4 regions of the Streptomyces sp. NPDC005791 genome follow, and region 4 is predicted to be linked to each of the others. Evidence: riboswitches for the same ligand, from Rfam matches in the RefSeq annotation. Region 4 holds a riboswitch; each other region holds the start of a gene.

Region 1 (4,680 bases), on a different contig from region 4:
CGGCGGGCGCGGCCGGCTTCTTCGCCGTCCCGTACACGATCCTCGTCTACCCGCTGATCTTCACCTTCCTTCCGCGCCTGTGGTCGGTCTCGCACAAGCACGGATACGTCACCACCTCGGACTTCGTCCGCGGTCGCTTCGGCTCCAAAGGGCTCTCACTGGCGGTCGCGCTCACCGGCATCCTCGCCACGATGCCGTACATCGCGCTCCAGCTGGTCGGCATCCAGGCCGTGCTGGACGTCATGGGCGTCGGCGGTGGCGAGACCACGCACTGGTTCATCAAGGACCTGCCCCTGCTGATCGCCTTCGCCGTCCTCGCCGCGTACACCTACTCCTCGGGGCTGCGCGCGCCCGCGCTCATCGCGTTCGTCAAGGACGGACTGATCTACCTGGTCATCGCCGTGGCGATCATCTACATCCCGATCAAGCTCGGTGGCTTCGACGACATCTTCGCCAAGGCGGGCGAGGCGTTCTCGGCGAAGAACGAGGCTGCGGGAAAGCCCGTCGCGGGCCTCGTCCCGGGTGACATGGGCCAGTGGGGTTACGCCACGCTGGCTCTGGGCTCGGCGCTGGCCCTCTTCATGTACCCGCACTCGATCACGGCGACGCTCTCCAGCCGCAGTCGTGAGGTCATCCGGCGCAACACCACGATCCTGCCGCTGTACTCGCTGATGCTGGGCCTCCTGGCCCTGCTCGGCTTCATGGCGATCGCCGCCGGGATCAAGGTGGACAACGGCCAGCTCGCGATCCCGCAGCTGTTCGAGAACATGTTCCCCGACTGGTTCGCGGGCGTTGCCTTCGCCGCGATCGGGATCGGCGCCCTGGTGCCGGCCGCGATCATGTCGATCGCCGCGGCGAACCTCTTCACCCGCAACATCTACAAGGACTTCATCAAGCCCGACGCGACCCCGGCGCAGGAGACCAAGGTCTCCAAGCTGGTCTCGCTCCTGGTCAAGGTCGGCGCGCTCGCCTTCGTCCTCACCATGGACAAGACGGTCGCGATCAACTTCCAGCTGCTGGGCGGTATCTGGATCCTCCAGACGATGCCGGCCCTGGTGGGCGGCCTGTTCACCCGATGGTTCCACCGCTGGGCCCTGATCGCGGGCTGGGCGATCGGAATGCTCTACGGCACCGTGGCGGCGTACGGCGTCGCCAGCCCGACCCAGAAGCACTTCGGCGGGTCCTCGAAGGAGATCCCCGGCATCGGCGAGATCGGCTACATCGGTCTCACCGCGTTCGTGCTGAACCTCGTCGTCGTGGTCGTGCTGACCTTCGTCCTCAACGCGGTGAAGGCCCCGGCCGGTGTGGACGAGACCTCGCCGTCGGACTACACGGCGGACGTCGGAGACCCGGGCGTCAAGGCCGAGCTCCCGCCGGCCACAGCGGGTGCGCCGGGCGGTCACTGACCTCCAGCAGCGGTCACGGAGTACGACGACGTCCCGGCAGGGTCCACCCTGCCGGGACGTCGTCGTACCGGGCGGCTGGCCCCACCGCCTCGGCTCCGTACCGACTCCGGAGCTGGACCGCAATCCGCTGGAGGGCTCCTCGCTCCTGACGTACCGCCTGCAGCTCTGACTCGTCACGACACAACATATGGGGGCTACGTCGATCGACAGCCCCCACATGTATGCTCGACCTCGCTGTCGCCGCAGGGGAATCCGGTGCGAATCCGGAACTGTCCCGCAACGGTGATCGGTGTGCTTCCGGGCACCCCGAAGTCCGAAGACCTGTCGACAGTGCGTCCGGCTCGACCGAACCGGACGCCGAGACGTCCGGGCCCCGCGGAGGGCCGGTGGACGCCGTGCGCCGTGCTGTCCTTCCCCGGGCACCGTCGTGCCCGGCTGCCCCGCTCCCGCAGGCCCTGGGCCGAGCGAGGGATAGCCCCCAGTGACCATCGCGCCAGCCGACCCGGTTTCAGCCGCGGCATCCGAAGGCCGCACGACCGACGCTCCCGGAACCGCACTGCTGCGGACCCTGACCGGCCTCACCGCCGATCTGCCCGACACCGATCCCGGACGGGTCGCCGCCGCCGCACTGCGCGGCCGCAGCGCACGGGCGGACGAGGCCGAGCTGCGCTCGCTGGCCACCGAGGCGGCCGCCGGCCTGATCTCCGAGGACCCGGCCTACTCCCGGCTCGCCGCCCGGCTCCTCACCCGGGCCATCGCGGACGAGGCCGCCGGCCAGGGCGCTGTCTCCTTCTCGGCATCGGTCGCCGTCGGCCATCGCGAGGGCCTGATCGCGGACCGTACGGCCGAGTTCGTCATCCTGCACGCCGACGCCCTCGACGCGCTGGTCGACCGGGCGCTCGCCGACGGAGCCGACGACCGCTTCGGCTACTTCGGGCTGCGGACGCTGCACAGCCGCTACCTGCTGCGCCACCCGCTCACCCGCGAGGTCGTCGAGACCCCGCAGCACTTCATGCTGCGCGTCGCCGCCGGCCTCGCCGAGGACACCTCCGAGCGCGCCCTCGAGGAAGTGGCCGCACTGTACGGCCTGATGAGCCGGCTCGACTACCTGCCCTCCTCCCCCACCCTCTTCAACTCCGGCACCCGCCACCCGCAGATGTCGTCCTGCTACCTGCTGGACTCACCGCTGGACGAGCTGGACTCGATCTACGACCGCTACCACCAGGTGGCGCGCCTCTCCAAGCACGCGGGCGGCATCGGTCTCTCGTACTCCCGTATCCGCGCCCGGGGTTCACTCATCCGCGGTACCAACGGACACTCCAACGGCATCGTGCCGTTCCTAAAGACGCTCGACGCCTCGGTCGCCGCGGTGAACCAGGGGGGCCGCCGCAAGGGCGCCGCCGCCGTCTACCTGGAGACCTGGCACGCGGACATCGAGGAGTTCCTGGAGCTGCGCGACAACACCGGCGAGGACCAGCGGCGTACGCACAACCTCAACCTCGCGCACTGGATCCCTGACGAGTTCATGCGCCGCGTCGACGCGGACACGGAGTGGTCGCTGTTCTCCCCGGCCGACGCACCCGAACTGGTGGACCTGTGGGGCGACGCGTTCGACGCCGCCTACCGGGCCGCCGAGGCCAAAGGGCTCGCCCGCAAGACCCTCCCGGCCCGTGAGCTGTACGGGCGGATGATGCGGACGCTCGCTCAGACCGGGCAGGGCTGGATGACGTTCAAGGACGCCTCCAACCGGACCGCGAACCAGACCGCCGAGCCGGGCCGTGTCGTGCACTCGTCGAATCTCTGCACCGAGATCCTGGAGGTCACCGACGACGACGAGACGGCCGTCTGCAACCTGGGGTCGGTCAACCTCGGCGCTTTCGTCGCCGACGGCACCATCGACTGGGAACGGCTGGACGCCACCGTGCGTACAGCGGTGACCTTCCTCGACCGGGTGGTGGACATCAACTTCTACCCGACCGAACAGGCCGGCCGGTCCAACGCCCGCTGGCGCCCGGTGGGCCTGGGCGCGATGGGCCTGCAGGACGTCTTCTTCCAGCTCCGCCTGCCGTTCGACTCCCCCGAGGCCCGCGCGCTCTCCACCCGGATCTCCGAGCGGATCATGCTCGCCGCCTACGAGGCGTCCTGCGACCTCGCCGAACGGTCGGGTCCCCTGCCCGCCTGGTCGGAGACCCGCGCCGCCCGGGGCGTCCTGCATCCCGACCACTACGCCACCGAGCTGAACTGGCCGGAGCGCTGGGACGCCCTGCGGGCCCGGATCGCGAAGAGCGGGATGCGCAACTCACTGCTGCTCGCCATCGCGCCGACCGCGACCATCGCCTCGATCGCCGGTGTGTACGAGTGCATCGAGCCCCAGGTCTCCAACCTCTTCAAGCGGGAGACGCTCAGCGGGGAGTTCCTCCAGGTCAACGCCTACCTGGTGGACGAGCTGAAGAAGCTCGGCGTCTGGGACGCCAGGACCCGCGAGGCCCTGCGCGAGGCGAGCGGCTCGGTCCAGGGCTTCGGCTGGATCCCCGAGGACGTGCGGGCGCTGTACCGCACGGCGTGGGAGATCCCGCAGCGCGGCCTGATCGACATGGCTGCGGCCCGTACGCCGTTCCTCGACCAGAGCCAGTCACTGAACCTGTTCCTGGAGACGCCGACGATCGGCAAGCTCTCCTCCATGTACGCGTACGCCTGGAAGCAGGGACTGAAGACGACGTACTACCTGCGCTCACGCCCGGCGACCCGGATCGCCCGCGCGGCGTCCGGGACGGCCGCCGCCACGGTCCCCGTGCAGCAGGCGTCCGCTCCCGACGCGGACGCGATCGCCTGTTCCCTCGAAAACCCCGAGTCCTGCGAGGCCTGCCAGTAATGACCACGACCCCGAACAAGAACCTGCTCGACCCGGGCTTCGAACTGACCCTGCGCCCCATGCGCTACCCGGACTTCTACGAACGCTACCGGGACGCGATCAAGAACACCTGGACGGTGGAGGAGGTCGACCTGCACTCCGACGTCTCCGACCTCGCCAAGCTCTCACCCGGTGAGCAGCACATGATCGGCCGTCTGGTCGCGTTCTTCGCGACGGGTGACTCGATCGTGTCCAACAACCTGGTGCTCACGCTCTACAAACACATCAACTCGCCCGAGGCACGGCTGTACCTGTCGCGTCAGCTGTTCGAGGAGGCCGTGCACGTCCAGTTCTACCTGACGCTGCTCGACACCTATCTCCCGGACCCGGAGGACCGCGCGGCGGCCTTCGACGCCGTCGAGG
Region 2 (4,680 bases), on a different contig from region 4:
CGTACTCACAGTGCCTCCTCGGTGATGTGCGCTTGCGGGCCGACACGTTCCGCCCCGGCCCCCGCCGCCGGGGCCCCCGGCGGCACGAACGGCAGCCCCTCCGGCGCCCCCGCCTCGATCAGCCGCCACAGCGCGTCCGTGTCGGCGTGCTCCTCGATCAGATCCCCCAGCCGGTCCAGCTGCTCCTCCCGCAGCGCACCGAAACTCGTGTCCGGTGCCGGGACGAACCGCCGCCCCGCGGCCCGCGCGACCTCGCCGAGGAACGCCCGCCGGAACGCGTCGCTCTCCAGCGACCCGTGCCAGTGCGTCCCCCAGACCGAACCCACCCGGCACCCGTCCAGGAACGGCTCGCCGCCGGCCACCTCGGCGACCCCGTGGTGGATCTCGTACCCCTCCACCGGCTCCCCGAGCGCCGTCCCGACGGGCCGGGCCAAGACCTTCTCCCGGCCGAAGCGGACCCGCACCGGCAGCAGCCCGAGCCCGTCGACCAGACCTGCCCGCGACTCCACGTCGTCCTCGATGCGCTCCCCCAGGACCTGGAACCCGCCGCAGATCCCCAGCACCGGCCGCCCCTCGGCGGCCCGCCGTCGCAGCGCGTCGGCCAGCCCCCGCTCGCGCAGCCACGCCAGCGCCTTCACGGTGCCCCGCGTCCCGGGCACGACCACGAGGTCCGCGTCGGCGAGCTCCTCCGCCCGGTCCACGAACCGCACCACGACACCCGGCTCGGCCGCCAGGGCGTCCACATCGGTGAAGTTCGACATCAGCGGGACGGCGCACACCGCGACGCGCAGCACGTCCGCACCGTGCGGCGGCGCCACGACCGATTCCCGTACGGCGCCGCGCATCGACACCCGCAGTCCGTCCTCCTCGTCGATGCCCAGACCGTGGGCGTACGGCAGCACCCCGTACGTACGCCGGCCCGTGAGCCCGAGGAGCATGTCGAGACCGGGCTCCAGCAACGACACGTCACCACGGAACTTGTTGACGAGGTACCCGGCGACCAGGGACTGGTCCTCGGGGCTCAGCAGCGCCGTCGTGCCGAAGAACGAGGCGAACACACCGCCCCGGTCGATGTCCCCGACCACCAGCACGGGAAAGCGCGCGGCCCGGGCGATGCCCATGTTGACGATGTCCGTACGCCGCAGATTGATCTCGGCCGGACTGCCCGCGCCCTCGCAGATCACGGCGTCGTACGTGCCCCGGAGCTGCTCCAGACAGTCCACGACCGTCCCCAGCAGCGCCTCCTGGCGCCCTCCGTGGTAGCCGCGCGCACTCATCTCGCCGACCGGCTTCCCCATCAGGACGACCTGGCTCGACCGGTCACCACCGGGCTTGAGCAGCACCGGGTTCATCAGCGCCGACGGTTCCACCCGGGCGGCCTGCGCCTGCATCGCCTGGGCCCGGCCGATCTCCGCGCCCTCCCGGGTGACGAACGAGTTCAGCGACATGTTCTGCGCCTTGAACGGTGCGACCTTCACCCCCTGGCGCACCAGCCACCGGCAGATCCCGGCCGTGACGACACTCTTGCCCGCGTCCGACGTGGTTCCCGCGACCAGCAGCCCGCCGCTCATCCGTCTCTCCGTCCCATGGCCAGCCGTCCCGCCGCACACACGGCGAGGGCCAGCACACTCACCCGGCGCGACAGCCGCACCGCCCGTTCGACGTCCGTGACCCGCACGTCCCGGCCCGCCTCGCCGTTGAGGACCGGCCGGTGCTCGACCCGCCCGCCGTACGCGAGGGTGCCGCCGAGCCGTACGCCGAGCGCGCCCGCGAACGAGGCCTCCACCGGGCCCGCGTTGGGGCTGGGATGCCGGCCCGCGTCGGCCCGCCAGGCCCGGACGGCCGCGCGCGGACGCCCTCCGGCGGCCACGGCGAGCACGGCGGTGAGCCGGGCTCCGGGCCAGCCGGCGACGTCGTCGAGCCGGGCCGATGCCCAGCCGTAACGCCGGTAGCGGGGCGACTTGTGGCCGACCATGGCGTCGAGGGTGTTGACGGCCCGGAAGGCGACGAGCCCGGGCACCCCGCCGAGCGCGCCCCACACCAGTGCGCCCACGACGGCGTCCGAGGTGTTCTCGGCGACGGACTCCACCACCGCGCGGGCGATCTGCTGTCCGTCCAGTGCCTGCGGATCACGGCCGCACAGATGCGGCAGCCGCTCCCGGGCCGCTTCGATGTCCCCGGCGGCCAGCGCCCCGCCGACGGCGCGCGCCTCGCGGCCCAGCGAGGTGCCCCCGACGACGGACCAGGTGGCGGCGGCGGTCAGCGCCACGGCGGCTGCGGGACGGTTCCGCACGGCACGGGCGGCCAGCGCGGCGGCGCCCGTGGCACCCCCGGCGCAGACGAGCGTGTGCAGGGCGCCCCAGCCGCGGTGATCGCGCCACAGACGGCTCTCGGCACCCGCCGCGGCGCGCCCGAAGGCGGCGACGGGGTGACCCCGCCGGGGATCACCCAGCAGCAGGTCGCCGATCAGGCCGGCTGCGGCGCCGTACGCGAAGATGCGGTCGGCTCTCACCGCTCAGCCGGCCGTCGCGCCTCGAAGGACCATCACGACGGGTGGTGTGGTGACCGACGCAGGGCAGCCAGGCATGGCGTATGTCCTCACTCAGGGTCCGCGCCCTGGTTCGACGTGACCGGCGACGAGAGTCTCCTGGCTTCCGGATCCGCAGGTCCTCCGGCCTTCCAGCCCGCGGTGGCGGGCCGTGACTTCCGTGTGGAGGCTGCTCCCCGGTGACAGTGGCGGGACCGCGCCGGATTCGCACCGGCTTCCTCTCCTGTCGCCGTAAGGCCGGCTGGGCCGGCCTCAATGGCTACGGCAGTCCACCATGCGCCGCGAACGCCCGTCAACCTGCCGCTGACCTGCGAGGCTGCGGAACCGGTTCGGTGTGCTCAGACGCACGCCGGCCGGACACACCCGTGGTGTGTCCGGCCGGTGACTGCCCCGCGTGGAGGTCAGGCGACGATCAGATAGATGCCGTACGCGACCGCCGCCAGGCACAGCCCGAAGCAGGCGTAGGCGCCGGTGCGCGCGAGGACGCCGGCCCCGCCGCCGCCCTGCGCCGTCGGCGTCTGCCTGGCCAGGCCGGTGATGCCGAGGGTGAAGAGGCCCACCAGTGCGACGGTGATCACGAGGCTGACGCCGAAGACGGAGGCGAGAGCTGCCCAGTCGATGTTCATACGGATCTGTCCTTACACCGTGGCCGGCCGGGCCGGATCGGCCGGGGTCTCGGCCGTCGCGGCCGGAGCGTGGATGGTGGTCTTGAGCTCGGTGGCGGCCACGCCGACGGGCGGCGGGCTGACGGCCGCGATGGCGGTCGTGACGACGCCCACGGGCTCGTCCCCGGTCGCGTTGACGTTGGTGTGGTCGACCGGCTTGCGGCGCGACAGCATCCAGATGGCGCCGGAGCCCGCGACGAGCAGGACGGCGACCACGGCGACGCCCCAGGGGCCCTGCTTGGTCAGGAACTCGGCACCCGCGGCGACCAGGCCGGCGGCAGGCAGTGTCAGCCCCCAGGCGATGAACATCCGGGTGGCGGTGGACCAGCGGACCACGCCTCCCTTGCGTCCGAGGCCCGCGCCCATGACGGCACCGGAGCAGGACTGCGTGGTGGAGAGGGAGAAGCCGAGGTGCGAGGAGGCCAGGATGACCGTGGCGGCGCTCGTCTGGGCCGCGAAGCCCTGCGGCGGACGCAGGTCGGTGAGGCCGCTGCCCATGGTGCGGATGATGCGCCAGCCGCCGAGGTAGGTGCCCAGCGCGATGGCGATACCGGCGGAGGCGATGACCCAGACCGGCGGGTTGGAGCCGGGGGCGAGGACACCACCGGTGACCAGCGCCAGGGTGATGATGCCCATGGTCTTCTGCGCGTCGTTGGTGCCGTGGGCGAGCGAGACGAGACCGGCGGAGGCGATCTGACCGGCGCGGTACCCCTTGGCGGTCGACTTCAGCTGGGCCGGATCCGTGATCTTCCGGTTCAGGCGGTACGTCAGCTTCGTCGCCAGCAGCGCGGCGATACCGGCGACGACGGGCGCGGCGATCGCGGGCAGCAGGACCTTCGTGACGACGGTGCCGCCGTTGATGGAGGACCAGCCGGCCGACATGACCGCGGCGCCGATGAGGCCGCCGAAGAGTGCGTGGGAGGAACTGGAGGGCAGGCCGACCAGCCAGGTCAGCAGGTTCCACAGGATGGCGCCGACGAGCGCGGCGAAGATGACCTCGGTTCTGAGGCCGTCCTCATTGACGATCCCGCCGGAGATCGTCCTGGCGACCTCCACCGACAGGAACGCGCCGACGAGGTTGAGAACGGCGGACATGGCCACCGCTGTCTTGGGCTTGAGCGCGCCGGTCGAGATGGTGGTGGCCATCGCGTTGGCGGTGTCGTGGAAACCGTTCGTGAAATCGAACACGAGAGCTGTCACGACCACAATCGCGAGCAGCAGCGTGATGTGTTCCATTTACCCAGGCAATCGTTCGACGTCATTGGCACGTGGAACGTAAGCAACCAGGGTGAACGGAAGATGAACTGAGCAGGGCGGCACGGTGACCCCAAGCGCGTACGTGGGTTCCGTTTGTGTGCGTGCCGCATGACCGGAGACCTCTGTTCCGTTGCGGGGACAGGCCCCGGCCGTCGCACGCCCTCCGCCCGGATGTCCGATGTGTCCCCCTGGAGAGACATCAGTCACGTC
Region 3 (4,680 bases), on a different contig from region 4:
GCCGACGGCCGGCGGGATGAGGCCCGCGAGTTGCTCGGGAGTACGGGGACCAGGCGCCGTGGCGTCCAGCAGGCCGTGTTCGCGCAGCAGTCGGGCGGTCGCGATGCCCCACGGGAGCCGCAGCCCCGCTGCCCCCAGGAGATCCGTCCGGGCCAGCATCGCGGGCGCCGGCCCGGCGTGGAGACCGGAGGGGGTGAGAAGAGCGGCGTCGTCGGCCCAGCGCAGGGCGAGGTCGACGTCGTGGGTGGCCATCATGACGGTGGTGCCGCTCTCGCGCAGGGTACCGAGCGTGGCGAGCAGCCGCTCCTGGCCGTCCGGGTCGAGCCCGGCGGTCGGCTCGTCGAGGATCAGCACGCGGGGCCTCATCGCGACCGCGCCCGCGATGGCGGTCCTCTTACGCTGCCCGTACGAGAGCAGGTGGGTGGGCCGGTCCGCCAGAGCGGTGATGTCGAGGGCGTCGAGCGCCTCGTCCACCCGGGCCCGCACCTCGGCGTCGGAGAGCCCGAGGTTCAGCGGTCCGAACGACACGTCCTGGGAGACGGACGCGGCGAACAACTGGTCGTCCGGGTCCTGCACCACCAGTTGGACCGTCGTGCGCAGCCGGGTCAGCCCTTTGCGGTCGTACGTGACCGGGCGGCCCAGAGCCGTCAGCTGCCCGACGCGCGGACGCAGCCCGCCGCTGAGGAGCCGCATCAGCGTCGTCTTCCCACTGCCGTTCCGGCCGAGCAGGGCGAGCGCACGTCCTTCGTACGCCTCGAAGTCGAGGCCGTTGAGTACGGCAGGACCGTCCTCGTACGCGAAGGACGCGTCCCGCAGTGCGAGCAGCACGGATTCGCTCATGACACAAGCCTTTCCAGCACGAAGGTCAGGGCGGTGAGGGCCGCGAGCAGTGTGACGCTCACGGCCATGAACCGGACGGAGACGCGGGCCGCGGGCACCAGGACACGCAGGGTTCCGTCGTAGCCCCGCCCGGCAAGCCCTGTCTGGAGCCGTGCCGCGCGTTCGAAGGCCCTGATGAACGCGGTGGCTCCGAGTCCGGCGAAGGACCGCCAGGCGGCCGCCCGGGTGGTGTGTCCGAGCCGGGCCGCCTGGGCCTCCCGCACACGGCGTACGGAGTCGAGGAGCAGGAAGCTCATGCGGTAGGTCACCAGGGCGACGTCCACCACCGGAGCGGGCACCCCTGCCTCGACCAGGCGGGGCAGCAGATCGGACATGGGGGTGGTGAAGGCGAACAGCAGGACCCCGAGCGACGCCGCCGAGGTGCGAAGCAGCAGCTCCCCGGCACGGGCCGGCCCGCCGTCGGCCAGGGTCACGAGTCCTTCCGGCCCGCCGACCTGCACGAGAAGCGTGGCCGCCCCGGTGACACAGAAACCCAGAGGAACCCGGTAGGCCCGCCAGAGTCGGCGGGCGGGCACACCGGCCGGCCCCAGCAGCACGGCGACAGCCGTGAGAAGGATCAGTGCGGCTCCGGGCCAGGGCGGCAGCGAGATCGCCAGAGCCGTGAGTCCCAGACCCAGTACGGCCTTGTCCAGGGGATGGCGGCGGCGCCAGCGACTGCTGTGCGCCGCCGCGTCGATCGGCAGCACGCGCGCTCAGTTCCCCCGGCCCGCGGGCTCCCCGGCGCCGCCGCTGTCCCGCTGCGCGGTCGCGCGCAGCTCGCCCTGACGACGCCCGCGTCGCAGGCCGAAGTAGTAGGCGAGGACACCCGCGCCCAGGGCGGCCTGGAGGGCGAACAGCGCCGACTCGATCTCGCCGGAGGGCGGTTCGTACAACGGGGAGAACCAGGGCTCGTATGCGGGATCGATCTCGGTGATCGCCGTCTCGGCCTGGGCGTCGGCGCCCGCGAACGGTTCCTTCTCGTCGTCGCCGAGGCCGAGGGCCAAGGGCAGGACGGCCAGCGCGGCCACGACGAGCAGCAGAAGAGCGTTTATCTTCGTGTTCCTGTTCATCGCGCCACCGCCTCGGTCTCGGCCGTCCTGGTCCGGTCCCGCTTGCCGGCGAGGAACACGCCGAGCCGGGTCAGATCTCCCTTGCTGGACTGCACGAGGAGCCGCATGACCAGAACGGTCAGGAGCCCTTCGCTCACCGCGAGCGGGATCTGGGTGACCGCGAAGATGGAGCCGAACTTGCCGAGCGCGCCCACGAACCCGCTGCTCGGGTCCGGGAAGGCCAGCGCCAGTTGCACGCTCGTGACGCAGTAGGTCGACAGGTCGGCGACGAACGCGCCGAAGAACACCGCCACCATCAGCGCCGCGCCGTACCTGCGCAGCAGCTTGTAGACCGCGTACCCCACCCAGGGCCCGGCCACCGCCATCGAGAAGACGTTGGCCCCCAGCGTGGTCAGACCGCCGTGGGCGAGCAGGAGCGCCTGGAACAGCAGAGTGATGGTGCCCAGGACCGCCATGATCGGCGGGCGGAACAGGATGGCCCCCAGGCCCGTGCCGGTGGGGTGCGAACAACTCCCCGTCACGGAAGGGATCTTCAAAGCGGAAAGTACGAAGGTGAAGGCTCCGGAGGCACCCAGGAGCAGCGTGCTCTCAGGATTCTCCCTGACTTCACGCGTCAGTGACCGGACTCCGTGGACGACGAACGGCGCGGACGCGACACCCCAGGCGATCGCGTGCGCCGGAGGCAGAAAACCCTCGGCTATGTGCATGGCTCAGCAGACCCTCTCCAGCACCTCGTGGATGGTTGAAGTGCCTTGGCCGGTCTCCTGGCTTACGGGTACCACCGCCCGAACTCCGCCTTCCCGGGTCACAAGGACCCAGTGGCTGCCCGCGAGGGCCGGAGCCGGACTTCCCGATCACAGTGGCGAGGGCCGCACCGGCATCACACCGGATTTCCCGTTCACCAAGGCGTGGAGACAGTAGTGCCGGGCGAGGCGCGAAGACAAGCTCACGAGCCGGAACCGGCCGACCTCGGTGGGCCGCGGACGTAGGCCGAGCGGTGCGCCCGCCGGGCGTAACGACCGTCCCGGGGCAGCAGGTTCACGCAATGGCCCTGTTCTGTGAGGCGTCCTCCTTCCAGGACCACGATCAGGTCGGCGGTGTGGATCGTCGCCAGTCCGTGCGCGATACCAGCGGGATGCGGCCCCGGGCCGTTCGGACCATGTGTCCTGGGTCAGTGCCTCGGAGTGCGGATCGGCGTAGGCGGTGGCCTCGTCCGGGACGAGGACGGGGACGAGGACGGGGACGAGGACGGGGGCGGGGGCGGGGGCGTCGGCGAGCAAGGCCCACGGACAGGTGTCGGGCCTCGCCATCGGACAAGGTGACGTCCGTGCCGCCTCGGTGGCGTACCCGTCGGGCAGGGCCGTGATCCGGTCGTGGATGCGGGCGGCCCACCGTCGGCTCGCGGCTCTCCCGGTCCTGCACCGCCGGCTCCCGGCGCGGGCGGCGGGACCTGCCCTTCACTGGTTCGCCGCCGGACGGGCCGCCGAGTTCAGCCTTCGCCGGGCAGGACGTCGCTCCCCATCTCAGGTACGCCCAGAGGTGACGGTTGCCCGTGAGGGCCGGGGCGGCGTCGCCCCGGCCCTCACGGCCTACTGCCGGATGGCGACGAGCACGTAGCTGTTGCCCACCTGCCAGACCGGGCTGGCATGGCCGAAGCCCGCTTCGGCCAGCAGTTCGACGTGCCGGCCGAGCGTGACGGCGCAGTCGGCGTGGACGAAGCCCGGCTTACGGCGCTCGGCGCACAGCTGCGTCAGCTCAGGATCGCTCTCGACGGCGGACCACCACGCCTCCCAGTCCTCGTGATCGAAGGCGTGCCGGCGTTCGGCCCGGCGGACCCCGACGAACTCGGCGATCTCGGCGAACCCGGCCCCGTCCTGCGACAGGTGGTCCGCGTTGATCAGTACCCCGCCGGGCCGTAGCAGCGCGGTCAGCTCCGTGTACGTGTTCCGCAGCACCCCTTCGGGGAGGTAGTGGAGCGCGGTGGTGGACACGACCGCGTCGACCGGCTCCTGGAGATCGAGGGCGCTCGTCCAGCCCTCTTCGCCGATCACGGCCTCGACGTACCGGGCGGCGTCCGGATGACGGGCGCGGGCCAGTGCCAGCAGCAGCGGGTCCATGTCGACGGCCACGATCTCGGCCTGCGGCAGGCGCTCGATCAGCCGCGCGGGCAGCGAACCGGGTCCACAGCCCAGATCCAGCACCCGTGGGGTCGCGTGACCGGCCGTCACGTGTTCCACCACATCCGCGACCACGGTGAAGCGTTCTTCCCGGTCGATCGCGTACCGCTGCTGCTGCTGTTCCCAGCGGTCCACCCACAGCTGGGCCGTCGACATGCTCACGCTCATCTTGCTGTACCACCTCTACGCACTCGGTTCCGCTACGTGACCCCGAATCTACAGGTGAAAACGATTGTCATCGGCACTAGGTCAGCTCGGTGAGCACCTCCAGCAACCGGTCTACCTCGTGCCGGCTGTTGTAGGCATGCAGACTGACCCGTACGGAGCTGCGGTTCTCACCGGCCGGGCCCTGGCAGAGGCCGTCCGCCCGCACCATGAACCCGTGACTGAAGAGGATGAATCCGAGGTCGGCCGCATCGATGTCCCGGTGCCTGAAGGTCACGATGCCGTGTCGCTGCTGCACCGAGGATTCCTCCGCCAGACTCAGTTGGCACCCCACCACTTCATACGGCGTCAGCGTGCGCAGCCCGTCCGTCAGCCGGGCGGTCAGCTCC
Region 4 (4,680 bases):
CGCGCGCCATCGGCGGGACGAGGTGGTCCACGAGGGTGGCGTGCACGCGGCGCTTGGCCTGGGTGCCCTCGCCCGGGTCGTTGACCAGGAACGGGTAGACCAGCGGCAGATCGCCCAGCGCGGCGTCGGGGCCGCAGGCGGCGGACAGGCCGGCGTTCTTGCCGGGCAGCCACTCCAGGTTGCCGTGCTTGCCCAGGTGGATCATCGCGTCGGCGCCGAAGCCGTTGTCGTCGGCGGACGCGGCGATCCAGCGGTAGGCGGCCAGGTAGTGGTGCGAGGGCGGCAGATCGGGGTCGTGGTAGATCGCGATCGGGTTCTCGCCGAAGCCGCGCGGCGGCTGGATGAGGATCAGCAGGTTCCCGCGACGAAGGGCGGCGAGCACGATGTCGCCCTCCGGGTTGCGGGACCGGTCGAGGAACATCTCGCCGGGCGCCGGGCCCCAGTGCTGCTCGACGGCCTCGCGCAACTCGGCGGGGAGCGTGGCGAACCAGCGGCGGTAGTCGGCGGCGGGGATGCGGACCGGGTTGCGGGCCAGCTGCTCCTCGGTCAGCCACTCCTGGTCGTGACCGCCGGCCTCGATCAGCGCGTAGATCAACTCGTCACCGTCGCCGGAGACCAGGCCCGGGATGTCCTCCTCAGGCCCGAAGTCGTAGCCCTCGGCACGGAGCCTGCGCAGCAGGGCGACGGCGCTGGCGGGGGTGTCGAGACCGACGGCGTTCCCGATGCGGGAGTGCTTGGTCGGATACGCGGACAGGACGAGCGCGATCCGCTTCTCGGCGGCCGGGATGTGGCGGAGCCGCGCATGGCGCACGGCGATCCCGGCGACCCGGGCGGCGCGCTCGGCGTCGGCGACGTACGCGGGCAGACCGTCCTCGTCGATCTCCTTGAAGGAGAACGGGACGGTGATCAGACGGCCGTCGAACTCGGGGACGGCGATCTGGGTGGCCGCGTCCAGCGGGGAGACACCCTCGTCGTTCTCCTCCCAGGCCGCGCGCGGGCTGGTGAGGCAGAGCGCCTGGAGGACGGGTACGTCGAGGCCGGTGAGGGCGCCCGCGTCCCATGACTCGTCGTCGCCGCCGGCCGAGGCGGTGGCGGGCTTGGTGCCGCCCGCGGCGAGGACGGTGGTCACGATGGCGTCCGCGGCGCGGAGTTCGTCGATGAGCTCGGGCTCGGGGGTGCGCAGCGAGGCGACGTACAGCGGGAGGGGGCGTGCGCCCGCGTCCTCGACGGCGGTGCAGAGCGCCTCGACGAACGCGGTGTTCCCGCTCATGTGGTGGGCGCGGTAGTAGAGCACCGCGACCGTCGGTCCTGTGACGTCCCGGGCGGTCCGCTCCAGCGGACCCCACGCGGGGGCCGGGGCGGGCGGCTCGAAGCCGTGGCCGGTGAGCAGCACGGTGTCGGAGAGGAAGCGGGCCAGCTGTTCCAGGTTGGCGGGGCCGCCGTGCGCGAGGTAGGCGTGCGCCTCCGCCGCGATGCCGATGGGCACCGTGGAGGCGGCCATCAGCTGGGCGTCGGGGGCCTGTTCACCGGTGAGGACGACGACGGGCCGACCGGTGGCGAGAACCTGGTCGAGCCCCTCCTGCCAGGCGCGGACACCACCGAGGAGACGCACGACGACGAGATCCGTGCCCTCCAGGAGCTGCGGCAGGTCCTCGGCGGAGAGCCGGGACGGGTTCGCGTAGCGGAAGCCGACCGGGCCGCCGGAGGCACGGGCGCTGAGCAGGTCGGTGTCGGACGTCGACAGGAGCAGGATCATGCGGCGTCAGTCCTTCCCCGGGGTGTCCACGCCCCGGGCGGTGTCGGATGGGGGTCCTGGGCGGAACCGGGACCTCGGGGACGGGAGTTCCTGACTCGCACGGCCGGACGGCCGGGCTCACAGTGGCGGGACCGCGCCGGAATCTCACCGGGCTTCCTCCCATGTCGCCGTATGGCGATGGCGGACCCAACGGACCGCCGCTAGTGCCGCATCAGCCAAGGTTCGCCCCGTCGCGACGCCCGGCACGCACTCTCGCCGCACCGGCCGAAAGCCCGAGTACATCCAGTACAAGGGCTTCCGGCCGGCACACCGACAGCACGCACCTGACGCCGCTCCTTGACGGGCAAACCCTGACTGACGCGGCACTAGGCATAGTAGGCGGCGGGTGGGGGGTCCTGACCAGACGGCCCCCGTCCTGACCGGGGCGGCGGTGGGTGTCCCGTAGGTCACAGTGACCGTCGGGGTGTGCCACGGTCACGGTCGGTATGCTCGCCGCCATGTCCGCCTCCTCCCTTCCGTCCCGGTCTCCGGGCGACGCGTGTGCCCGGAGCAGCGGTGACGCCTGCCCCGGCGCACTGCGGCTGCACCGGGCGGACGACGGTGCGCTGGCGCGGATACGCATACCCGGCGGGGTGTTGACGCCCCACCAGGCAGCGGCGCTGGGGCAGGCGGCCGAGCGCTTCGGTGACGGTGAGCTGCATCTCACCTCCCGTGGGAACGTGCAGCTGCGCGGGCTCGCCCCCGACTGCGGTGCGGAGCTGGCCGGATTGCTGAGCCGGGCCGGGTTGCTGCCCTCCGAAGCGCATGAGCGCGTACGCAACGTGGTCGCGTCCCCGCTCTCCGGGCTGGACGGTCTCGGGTCCACAGACCTCAGACCGTGGCTGACCGAGCTGGACCGGCTCCTCTGCGGAAACGACCGGACCACAGCACTCTCCGGACGCTTTCTGTTCGCACTCGACGACGGCCGGGGAGACGTGGACGCCATCGGCGCCGACCTCACACTCCTGGGCCGCGCCGACGGATACGCGCTGCTGCGCGTCGGGGACGGTGACGCCGCTCTCCGCGTCCCCTCCTGCGACGGCCCCCGCGCCGCGATCGTCGCCGCCGAGGCCTTCCTGGACGCGGCCCGGGACACCGGTGCCTGGCGGGTGCGGGACCTGCCGCACGACGCGACGGCCGCGCTGCGCGACAACGTCGTACGACGGCTCCGGCAGGCCGGGATCGCCGGCGCACCTGAGTCCCGTCCCCGCCCTCCCGGCACCACGGCCCCGGAGCCCGGCCGCGTCCCGGACAACGGCCGGGAGGCCGCGCTGTCCGTCGGCGTACCGCTGGGGCGGCTGGACCCGGCGCAGTGGCGGTTGCTGGCCCGCGGCGGCGAACTCCGGCTCACGCCCTGGCGCGGAGCCGTGGTCACCGGCATCGCACCTCACCTCGCGGACGGCCTGCTGGGGGAGTTCTCCGAGGCCGGTCTGATCACCGGGCCCGACTCCCCGTGGGCCGGTGTCGGGGCCTGCATCGGACGGCCCGGCTGTGCGAAGTCGCTGGCCGACGTACGGGCCGAGGCGGGGGCCGCCGTCGGCCCTGCCGGACGGCTCCCTGTGTACTGGTCCGGATGCGAACGCCGCTGCGGCCACCCCCACGGGGAGTGGATCGACGTGGTCGCCACCTCCGGAGGAGGACACCGGATCTCCCATGTGCGGGGAGGCCTGAGCACCGAGGCGGCAACGGTCCGGGACGACGACCCGGTCGTGCTCGCCGCGACCGTGGCGGCCGCCCGGGGCGCGCGCGTCTGAGCACCACGCACCACCCCCTGTCCGACCGGTTCGATGAAGAAAGCGACAGCACTGTGCACCAGTACGAGAAGGACGGACCGGCGATCTACCGCCAGTCCTTCGCCACCATCCGCGCGGAGGCGGATCTGGCAGGGCTGCCCGCCGATGTGAGCCAGGTCGCCGTCCGCATGATCCACGCCTGCGGCATGGTCGACCTCGTACGCGATCTCGCCTTCTCACCGAACGTGGTGGCCGATGCCCGCGCGGCCCTGCGCTCCGGTGCACCGATCCTGTGTGACGTGGCCATGGTCGCCAGCGGTGTCACCCGCAAGCGGCTGCCCGCGGACAACGAGGTCATCTGCACGCTGTCCGACCCCACCGTCCCCGCGTTGGCCGCGAAGCTCGGCACCACCCGCAGCGCCGCCGCCCTCGAGCTGTGGCGGGACCGGATGGAGGGCGCGGTCGTCGCCGTCGGCAACGCGCCCACCGCGCTCTTCAGGCTGCTGGAGATGATCGAGGAGGGCGCCCCGCGCCCCGCCGCCGTCATCGGTGTGCCCGTCGGTTTCATCGGGGCCGCCGAGTCCAAGGAAGCCCTGGCCGTCCACCCGTCCGGGCTGGAACACCTCGTCGTGCGGGGCCGCCGCGGCGGCAGCGCCATCGCGGCCGCCGCCCTCAACGCCATCGCCAGCGAAGAGGAGTGAGCGTGCCCGAGCAGCAGCACACCGGCACCACAGGGCGGCTGTACGGGGTCGGGCTCGGCCCCGGAGACCCGGATCTGATGACCGTACGCGCCGTGCAGATCATCGGCGAGGCCGATGTCGTCGCCTACCACTCCGCCCGGCACGGCCGCTCCATCGCCCGCTCGATCGCGGCGCGGTACATCCGCCCCGACCACGTCGAGGAGGCCCTGGTCTACCCCGTCACGACGGAGACCACGGACCACCCGGGCGGCTACCGGGGAGCGCTGGACGAGTTCTACGAGGAGGCCGCCGCCCGGCTCGCGGTGCACCTGGACGCCGGGCGCACCGTCGCCGTGCTGGCCGAGGGCGACCCGCTCTTCTACGGCTCGTACCAGCACATGCACAAGCGTCTCGCGGACCGTTACGCCACCGAGGTCATCCCCGGTGTCACCTCGGTCAGCGCCGCCGCCGC

The links. A riboswitch is a leader RNA that binds a small molecule or an ion and turns the genes downstream of it on or off. The one in region 4 is predicted to bind cobalamin.
Region 1: it holds a riboswitch for cobalamin, as region 4 does, so the genes downstream of both, ACFYSH_RS06915 (ribonucleoside-diphosphate reductase subunit alpha) here and cobN (cobaltochelatase subunit CobN) in region 4, are expected to answer to the same signal.
Region 2: it holds a riboswitch for cobalamin, as region 4 does, so the genes downstream of both, ACFYSH_RS31640 (cobalamin biosynthesis protein) here and cobN (cobaltochelatase subunit CobN) in region 4, are expected to answer to the same signal.
Region 3: it holds a riboswitch for cobalamin, as region 4 does, so the genes downstream of both, ACFYSH_RS08450 (energy-coupling factor ABC transporter permease) here and cobN (cobaltochelatase subunit CobN) in region 4, are expected to answer to the same signal.

Annotation. Positions count from the first base shown of each region.
Region 1 covers NZ_JBIAIP010000002.1:569,045-573,724, forward strand. The annotation lists gene mctP (monocarboxylate uptake permease MctP) at 1-1,406, shown strand, start outside; cobalamin riboswitch at 1,616-1,750, shown strand; gene ACFYSH_RS06915 (ribonucleoside-diphosphate reductase subunit alpha) at 1,888-4,278, shown strand; gene ACFYSH_RS06920 (ribonucleotide-diphosphate reductase subunit beta) at 4,278-4,680, shown strand, end outside.
Region 2 covers NZ_JBIAIP010000024.1:10,033-14,712, forward strand. The annotation lists gene ACFYSH_RS31630 (putative cobaltochelatase) at 1-9, opposite strand, end outside; gene ACFYSH_RS31635 (cobyric acid synthase) at 6-1,571, opposite strand; gene ACFYSH_RS31640 (cobalamin biosynthesis protein) at 1,568-2,512, opposite strand; cobalamin riboswitch at 2,641-2,770, opposite strand; gene ACFYSH_RS31645 (hypothetical protein) at 2,950-3,174, opposite strand; gene ACFYSH_RS31650 (inorganic phosphate transporter) at 3,187-4,449, opposite strand.
Region 3 covers NZ_JBIAIP010000003.1:292,080-296,759, forward strand. The annotation lists gene ACFYSH_RS08435 (ATP-binding cassette domain-containing protein) at 1-840, opposite strand, end outside; gene cbiQ (cobalt ECF transporter T component CbiQ) at 837-1,586, opposite strand; gene ACFYSH_RS08445 (energy-coupling factor ABC transporter substrate-binding protein) at 1,593-1,949, opposite strand; gene ACFYSH_RS08450 (energy-coupling factor ABC transporter permease) at 1,946-2,656, opposite strand; cobalamin riboswitch at 2,686-2,870, opposite strand; gene ACFYSH_RS08455 (class I SAM-dependent methyltransferase) at 3,539-4,294, opposite strand; gene ACFYSH_RS08460 (aminotransferase class V-fold PLP-dependent enzyme) at 4,371-4,680, opposite strand, start outside.
Region 4 covers NZ_JBIAIP010000004.1:99,686-104,365, forward strand. The annotation lists gene cobN (cobaltochelatase subunit CobN) at 1-1,756, opposite strand, end outside; cobalamin riboswitch at 1,821-1,962, opposite strand; gene cobG (precorrin-3B synthase) at 2,242-3,549, shown strand; gene ACFYSH_RS09985 (precorrin-8X methylmutase) at 3,603-4,229, shown strand; gene ACFYSH_RS09990 (precorrin-2 C(20)-methyltransferase) at 4,226-4,680, shown strand, end outside.